Regions from separate parts of the Pelosinus baikalensis genome, predicted to be linked through region 1. Evidence: riboswitches for the same ligand, from Rfam matches in the RefSeq annotation. Region 1 holds a riboswitch; the other holds the start of a gene.
The links. Region 1 has a riboswitch for cyclic di-AMP ahead of LMF89_RS20720 (C40 family peptidase). Riboswitches for the same ligand answer to the same signal wherever they lie in the genome.
Positions count from the first base shown of each region.

Region 2: another riboswitch for cyclic di-AMP. It lies ahead of LMF89_RS05995 (3D domain-containing protein); the one in region 1 lies ahead of LMF89_RS20720 (C40 family peptidase).

Region 1 covers NZ_JAJHJB010000040.1:32,276-36,894, forward strand. Annotated here, with positions in the region: gene LMF89_RS20705 (metal ABC transporter permease) at 1-365, opposite strand, end outside; gene LMF89_RS20710 (metal ABC transporter ATP-binding protein) at 375-1,103, opposite strand; gene LMF89_RS20715 (Fur family transcriptional regulator) at 1,116-1,538, opposite strand; gene LMF89_RS20720 (C40 family peptidase) at 1,813-2,481, opposite strand; cyclic di-AMP (ydaO/yuaA leader) riboswitch at 2,486-2,632, opposite strand; gene LMF89_RS20725 (glycosyltransferase family 2 protein) at 2,796-3,734, opposite strand; gene aroH (chorismate mutase) at 3,765-4,283, opposite strand; gene LMF89_RS20735 (hypothetical protein) at 4,231-4,533, opposite strand.
Region 2 covers NZ_JAJHJB010000005.1:175,728-180,346, reverse strand. Annotated here, with positions in the region: gene LMF89_RS06000 (DMT family transporter) at 69-527, opposite strand; gene LMF89_RS05995 (3D domain-containing protein) at 653-1,243, opposite strand; cyclic di-AMP (ydaO/yuaA leader) riboswitch at 1,306-1,447, opposite strand; gene LMF89_RS05990 (L,D-transpeptidase family protein) at 1,485-2,192, opposite strand; gene LMF89_RS05985 (3D domain-containing protein) at 2,477-3,205, opposite strand; gene LMF89_RS05980 (Zn-dependent hydrolase) at 3,361-4,590, opposite strand.

The sequences.
Region 1 (4,619 bases):
CTGCCAAATAAAAAACTTAATAATCCTGTACTTGGCATTCGTGTCATAGTACTGAAAATAATAGCCATCGCTGCTCCAGCATAAAAAAATATTGCTAACCCCATATCAGCAAACTCGGTATGCCTTCTACGAACTAATTCAATTCCTACTGCACCAGCTATCGTTAAAATCAAAGCTCCCATTACTGGATACAGCCCTACCATATATCCACCTGTTACGCCGGCAAAAGCAATATGCCCTAATCCGTCTCCAATCAAAGATTGACGACGCACCACTACAAAACTGCCAATTAGTGGACATACAATACCTGTAATTAAACCTGCCAGCAATGCTCTTTGAATAAAGTCATATTGAAAAAATTCCATATTTTCGCCTCACTGCCCTGTATAGTACCACAAATGTCGTGCTTGGGCATGCGTATCATCAAACTCCTTGCTGCTACCAAAAAAACAAAGTTTGCGATTAATACATGCTACTTTATTTGCCCATGATACAGCTTTTTCAATATCATGGGATACCATAACAATTGTAATACCAAGATTTTTATTTAATGTTCCTAATAATTCATAGATTCTGGCACTAGCTTCATAATCAATTCCACTAGTAGGCTCATCTAAGAGCAATAATTGTGGATTGGCAGCTAACGCCATCGCTACCATTACTCTTTGCTGCTGCCCTCCTGAAAGCTCACCAATACGCCGATCACGTAGCTGCTCTACACCTACCAATTCCATCATGTGATTCGTAATATGGTTAGCAGCCTGATGATTTTTTTTCGCAGCAGCAGCTCCCAAAGTTAGACCTAAAGCAACAACCTCTTTTACAGTTGCAGGAAATCCTTGAGCATTTTTTCCATAGTTCTGGGGAACATAACCAATTAACCCGTGTCCCTTTGCTGTAAATATATTTTTCCCACCAATCTGAACTTGTCCTCTTGTTGGCTTTATAAGCCCGGCTATAATCTTGAGCATCGTACTTTTTCCTGCTCCATTAGGACCAACAACAGCAACAAAATCACCTTGTGAAATAGTTAGAGATATATTATCGATCGCAACATTGGTATTATAGGAAAAATGAATATCAGACAGTTTCACTTCACACATTATCGATTCTCCTCACAGAGTTTTACAATTTGAACATAAACCTAATAGCTCTACATTATGACGAATAAGTTCATATCCACTCTTTCTAAGCAGTTTTATAAATTCATCATCAATTGGACAGTAATCAATACAAACGGCTTTACCACATTTCACACAAACTACATGATGATGATGATTTGCATGGGCCAATTCATAACGTGTTCGTTCTTTCCCCATTCCAGTTATCGGTATCAGCACACCATTCTCTGTTAACATATTAATATTTCGATAAATCGTATCTAAGCCTATATCGCTATATTCTTGACGCACCAAATTCCAAATTTCATCTGCGGTTAATAAACCTGCAGTCTGCACTATTTTTTCCATAATGATACGCCGCTGGGGTGTTATGCGATAACCTTTTTCCTTTAATTTCTTCATTACATCATATATCATATATATCTTTCCCTTTTTTACAAATAATAAGATTCTTATTAGAACGGCAAAAAAATAAAGTTACTATAATATTTGAAGAACAAAAAATCGAATACCTATTTGTTCTACCTTATCTAATGACACTATAACCTATTTCATACCAATTTTATATAGATAATAAAAATCCAGGATTACCACCTAAGTTATCTGGCAATACCTAGTCTTCTTGTACTTTATTTTTCTAATTTAAATACTAAATAAAAGTAAGGAGGCATTTTGCCTCCTATAAACCACATTATAAGACTCGGCGCGCTCCTAAGTAACGTGCTCCCCAATAACCGCTGTCCAATCGATCGATCACGACACCACGGCTAGAAGTAGCACTAATAAACTTTCCATTTCCCACATAAATACCAGAATGAGACGCACCGGCTTCATACGTAGTAAAGAACACTGTATCTCCAGGTTGCAAACGGCTGTACGATACAGACTGTCCAACTCCATACTGTTCATCAGCAGCTCTTGGCAAGTAAACTCCAGCTTGCGCAAATACATATCGAGTAAAGCCCGAACAATCAAAACCATTTGGTGACGTGCCACCAAATACATACGGTACGCCTTGATAATTCAATGCTGTCTGTACGATTCTTCGTATGATAGCACTGGAACTATCACGGCTTACTGGCATTTCTCTGCCCATAAGAGCACGATATGTCTGCATGCCAATCACTCCATCAGCATCCAAGCCCCTGTCTTTTTGAAAATCTTTTACTGCGTTTGCTGTCATTTCGCCAAAATCTCCATCAGAACTACCAGCATTGTAACCAAGAGCATTCAATTGTGCTTGAATGTTAGCGATATCGTCTCCTTGGTCACCTTGATGATAGGCTGCAGCAGCGCAGGTTATAGTTCCTGCACTTACTAAAACTAGTAAGAACACTACCACTCGAAAAAACTTAATCAATATGCATACCCCTCTCACTAGCCTCCGAGGTTAGCTGACGGGTTAGGGTTGAGATCCCCCTACTTTCAGGCAATGGTAAAGCCGCCCTACACGTTTCACCCCAAAACTGTGGTTCCCCCGGTCCTGTGCCTTGATTAGGCATTTATAAAACTGCACTTTTGTATTATTCGCTTTATTTCTAAAAAATCCTGCCACATATCTCATCTTTTTACATATTTTATACTATATTTTATACTATGTTTTATGTAACTCATCGGTTACAATTTTATTTCTCATTATTACATATTAAATATAAAGAAATAGCAAAAGCTCTTTTATTCCTGCTTCTGCCGTTTATATTCTGCCCGTACCAAGTATAAAGGACGTTGTTTTACTTCTTCAAATATACGACCTACATATTCACCAATAATACCTAACCCAAGTAATTGCAAGCCACCTAAAAGTAAAATACTAGCTGTAATCGTTGCCCAGCCTGGTACTGCTTCTAGTGTAAATAGTTTAATATAGATAACATGCATCGTAACACTAAAGCTAATCAAGGCGAAAAGTAGCCCTATATAAAAGGCGAAACGAAGTGGCAACTTAGAATAAGATGTAATGCCGTCTAAAGCAAAATGCATCATCCTACCTAGAGAAAATTTTGATGTCCCTGCATAACGTTTTGGAGCAACAAATTCTACTAAAACCTGTTTATAGCCAATGGCTCCAATCATACCGCGAATAAAGCGTGCTCGTTCTTTAAAACGGCGAAAACTTTGAACTACTGCTTTATCTAGTAAACGAAAGTCAGAGCCACCTTCTTGTATATGTACCTTCGATAATTTGTTAATTATTTTATAGTATAAGGCAGAAGTAAGGGATTTAAACCAAGATACACCTTCCGTACTAATTCGTATGGTTTGTACTACTTCATATCCCTCTTCCCATCTGGTTAGTAAGAGGGGCAACATTTCCGGCGGATGCTGCATATCCCCATCCATGGTAATCACCCCGTCCCCTTCCGCATAATCAAGTCCACAAGTTAAAGCCAATTGGTGTCCAAAATTACGCGCCATAATCAAACCTCGTACCCTATGATCTTGCTGAGCTAATCTTTCCAATATGAAAGGAGTCGCATCTTTTGACCCATCATCTACAAAAATCAATTCAAAACAATACGGTAGAGGCTCCATATATTTGCAAACTTCTTGATAAAAAACCTGAATGTTCTCTTCTTCATTAAACACAGGTACAACAATTGAGATCGACTTCATCTTCTCGCCTCGATTCTTAGCTGCCCACCTTTATGATTCCGATACATGACTCTCCTGCTTAAGATCTTGCCTTAGCACTACTGCTTCTCTTAAATAAATATGCTTAATGTCCTTTTGAGGCAAATCTGTATTTAATAATATAAGTACCCGAATGCACTGAGGGACACCATTTGGACTATCAATTTCTTGTGTTCCGAATAATGGTACTTCTGTCCACCCTATATTTCTAGCAGCAATCGCTGGAAAAGTAGCATTAATATCTGGAGTCGAACTAAAAATAACAGCACCTATATCCTCCATTTCGAATTCATTAGCTTGTACTATCGTAGTTAAAAGCTCTGTTACTCTTTCAATAATTTCAGTGGATTCATTTTTAACTACTGTTGTAGCACCTCGGATACCACGCAACAAATTTATCATCCTCTCTGTTATTACATTTTTAGATATAAATAATTCTATATAAACTGCTTTATATCCTCTATACATTATACAAAGGTTAGGATTTATTACAATAGCATGAACCACAATGGCTGCATTTCCACCAGCCACATACAGGACATACCAAATTCGTCTCATTTAGTTCTATATACATTCCTTCATGATGATCCTTCCAGCAAAACACACTGCCTTGGTCCCTATATAGTACAACATCGTGAGCATCAACCCAAGTCTTTTCATTCCCTATAGTGAATAATAGATCATTATGACCTGTTTCCTGATTTATCCGGTAATCTTCGATCTTAATCTTTTCTTTTTTATCGTCCTTCGTATATACTACATACAAATTTTTAATATTCATACTCCCTCACCCCTCCATAATTAATATGAAGTTTAAGAAAGATGTATACCATAGTAAAGATAAAACCTGGATTATACCAGGTTTTA
Region 2 (4,619 bases), on a different contig from region 1:
ACTTTTAAAAATGCCTTTTGGTTTGCTATGTAATCAGTAAAATCATAACGCTTTTATTTACTAATAATTTAGCTTAATAGTAACTTTCCTCCTATTGCCAATAATACAAGGCCTAATATTTGATTCCATCCATAGCTGATTTGCGCTAAGCCGAATGCACCGAAGTGATCAATAATTATGGCCGTTAATACTTGACCCACAATGATTGCGGTTGTTGCGTTGGCCGCTCCTACTTCTGGGATGCTAGCAGCTACAAGATAAATAATTCCCACGCCAACTACTCCTCCAAGATAAACATACCAAGGTGCCTCGGCAAATGCGGATAAATCGCCCTTACCCATTTTCATTCCGAATAATAGCAATAGGATCAGAATTGTACCTGTAATATGCACAATAAAAGTGGTCTCAAGAAGACCAATAACTTTACTCAATCCTGCATTTAAAGCTCCCTGTACTGCCATGAGCACACCAGAAACGAAAGCCAACAACAATGCTAATGTATTCCCTGATATATCCAATCTATACACTCCTCAAACTAAATCTGTTTTTTCTGTCTTAGAGTAGTATCTTATTTGACTCATCTTTATATACCAGCTAATAAATCAAAAACGAAAAAACACTTAATTCAAAAAAAATACAGGCTTTACGCCTGTTAATCTAAAATGTATACAATTACTTTTTTTCTGCCAAATTGCATTGCCTCACCATGGCTATCAAAGGCTAGATCAATCTTATTCCCCTTTATAGCACCGCCGATATCATCTGCGATTGCATGACCATAGCCAGGAATGAATAACCTCGTTCCAAGGGGAATTACATTAGGATCAACAGCTACAATTCCCTTACGTACTAAATTACCACCATATGTATGATTGGAGTTTCCATCATCATAAGCACTATATGCAGATGCACTCATATTTAAGGACCTGCTATACCTGCTCGGATTACCGTCAGCGCTGCCAGGACGCCCTAAACACAGTAAAGTCTCTCTACCAACAACTCCATCAGCCAGTAAGCCGTTGCTAATTTGAAAATCTTTAATTGCCTTTAATGTTGCCTTCCCAAAAACACCATCAACTTCATCGAAGTAGAAACCTTTTTCTAAAAGTGATTTTTGAACCATTTGCACATCTTCACCGCGCATGCCAAACTTGATTAGTTTGTCCCCAGGTGCGGCAAAAACGACAGCACTACTTAGCAGCATGCAAAAAGCTAATGCTACTGCTACATAAACCTTTTTCATTTGTTCACCTCTCTTTTTTAACGCTTCGGAGGTTATTGATTACGCACAACGCAATAACAAAAAACTCCTAACGTTCAGCCTCCGGGGTTAGCTGTCGGGATAGGGAAAAGAGAGATCGAAGAACGCGCCCCTCCGTTTTAACGGATTATCCCCTGTTTTTATATTGGTTCCCCCGTACCTATAAGGATTCGGCATTATAGATATAATACTATATTTTATGCAAATAGTCAAAATTAGGTGTTCAAATTCCTAACAAATCTGACATTTGTTTGGTTACAATACCAGTAATCTCCATATTATGTTCTGCTTGATATGCTTCAACGGCTTGTTTCGTAACGGTCCCAAAGATACCATCAGCTCGGCTATTTAAATAACCTAATTCTTTTAGCTTCATTTGTAATACGGACACATCTGACCCTGTTATTTGGTGTTTAAGAGTACGTTCTACTTTTATTTTACGCCCTTCAATACGCACAGGAGTGCCGATTGGTACCCATTCAAATAATTCTTCTACATCTTTGTTGCGCATGCGGATACAGCCGTGACTAGCAAACTGCCCAATAGACCAAGGTTTGTTTGTTCCATGTATCCCGTATATCCCCCATGGTACATTAAGTCCAATCCAGCGAGTACCAAAACCTGTGCCCCAGTTATAATCTTTCCATACTACATTCCACTCTCCAATAGGTGTAGGGGTCTTATTCTTACCTACAGCAATTCGATATTTCTTATGTAAATTTCCATCACTATACACCTCTAATATCCTTTGGGATATTTTAATAACTACACTTACTGTTCCTGAAGGCGCAGTCATTGTTTGATTCTCAATCGCTGCTAATTCTTTCTCATCCATATATTCAAATCCTACCATTCCAAAAATAAGACTCATTAACAATAGAATAGCAACGCTGTAAAATATCTGTTGGCGCCTGATCTTTACTATTGTCACACTATTCCCTCCCTAATAGAACACTCTCTAAAAATATATGTATTCAAGGAGGAAAATAGTATAATAGTATTTATATGCTGTTAAAATTAACAAAATGGAGGCATTTACTTTTGGCGACGATAAAACTATATCACGAAAATGCTTATACCAAAGATTTTACTGCCAACATTACTAAGATAACGTCTCTGCCTAATGATAAACGGGCTGTAACTCTTATACCTTCTATAAAAAACAGCTCTAGCTTGTGTAACCTTTGCAGGTCACAAACTAGAGCTGTTTTTTTATTAATTTAGCACATACACTTTTACTTTTTGAATACCATAATCAAGAGCATCTTGACGATCATTGAAGACTAAATCGATACGATTTCCTTTAATGGCACTTCCTTGATCTTCTGCGACAGCTTCACCATAACCTTCAATCCATAATTTCGTTCCCATGGGAATTACCCGTGGATCTACAGCTGCTACTCCTGAACGCACCTTGCTTCCTACATAAGTCTTAGTATCCCATTTACCATTGTCTAATGTCCCTGGTGCATACGCTGTTGCTGTCATATTTAGAACCTTTTTATAATTCTGCGGAGCCGCTGTTAAAGAATCGCTTTCATTAACAGCTTTAGGTGCTAAAATCTGATTATTAAAGAATGTAGCAATCGCTGTTAATTCTTTTTCATAAGGAGCTACTCTGCTTATAATCCTTTGCCCCATTTGCTCACGCAATGCATTTTGAACCGTTTGATTTACGTTAACTTGTTCTAATATATTGCTGCCAGTGTTTATTTGGCTAGACTGATTTACAGCAGTTTTCGCCAACGTCTCAATTACCTGTTGCTTATTGCCTTGTTCCCATTGATTTTTCAATAGTAATAATTGTTGTATTCGATCGACATTGGCCTGCTGTGCTGCGATTTGCGCCAATTGGTCATTTAATGATGCGGCATGGGCAGGCACTATGGGAGAAAAAAACTGAACTACCACAACTGCTGCAATACTCGCAATTATTTTTTTCATTTGTAATCCCCTTTCGAAAATGCATATATGGGTAAATCCTATCTATGTCATTTTAACATACAGTTTACATAATTAGTAACGGTAATTACTACCTAATAAAAAGAAGCGGATTATAAACCGCTTCTTTTTCTAACTTTATTCTACTTTTAATACATTTACTTTGCTAATTGAAATAACGTTTCTGTCAGCACATCAATTCCGGACATGATTTCATCGATTGCAGTATGTTCTTCCCCATTGTGGCTAACGCCATTTTGCGACGGAACAAAAATCATTCCAGCTGGTGCCAGGTGCGATAGATTCAATGCATCATGCCCGGTCCGACTATGTATAACTTGATGAGGCACCTTCTTTTCCACACATACTTTTTTAATAAGGCTCATGATATCTTTATTCATATTTACAGGCTTCTCTGCAGACAGCAACATGATAGAAACCCCTATTTCCTGACCTTCTGCGATGGTACTGATGGCATCCTTAATATCCTGCAAACATTCAATAATGCTTTCATGATTTACACCACGAATATCCACCCACATTTCTACCACGCCAGGAATCACATTAATAGCCCCTGGGTATACGTTGAGCATCCCTACGGTGGTAACTGTACCATATTTTGATTGTTCTGCGCCAATTTCGTGTATTGCCAGTACAATCATAGACGCGCTAACTAATGCATCTCGTCTTTCTTCCATGGGGGTAGAGCCAGAATGAGCAGCCACCCCTTCCACTCTAATTTTAAGTCGTGTAGGAGCAGCAATTGCTTCCACAATACCAATTGTCTTTTGTTCTTTTTCCAAAACCCTTCCTTGCTCAATATGAAGTTCCACAAAAGCCTTTATTTCCTCCGCCCGCCTTACCGCTTCACCAATACGCTCTATGTCGAGATGCTGTTTTGCTATTACTTCTGCAAAGCTTACTCCCTCTTGGTCTTTGGCCTTACTCCACTGAGGAACATTCGCTAAGCCAACCATAGCTTTGCTGCCTACTGTAGCAAAACCAAAACGGCTTGATTCTTCACAAGCAAATATGATTAATTCTAGAGGATGAGTCAGGCCCCCTTTATCTTTTAAACGACTGATAGCTACTAAGCCACCAATTACACCAATTACGCCATCGTACTTTCCCCCCTCAGGTACGGTATCTAAATGTGATCCTGTAACCACAGCTGGCAACGAGTCATCCTTACCTTCTAGTCGTCCAATTATATTCCCAATCTGATCAATCGTGATCGTAAGACCAACCTGCTCCATCAAACTGATCACATACTTCTGTGCCTCTACAGCAGTTTCCGTAAAGGCTAAGCGCGTTATGCCCCGTGGTCCTTTACCAAAATGGGCAATCTTCTCTATTTCATTCATTACCCATTCCTTATTTCTGTCCATTAGCATCGCCCCCTTATGAAGTCTCTCAG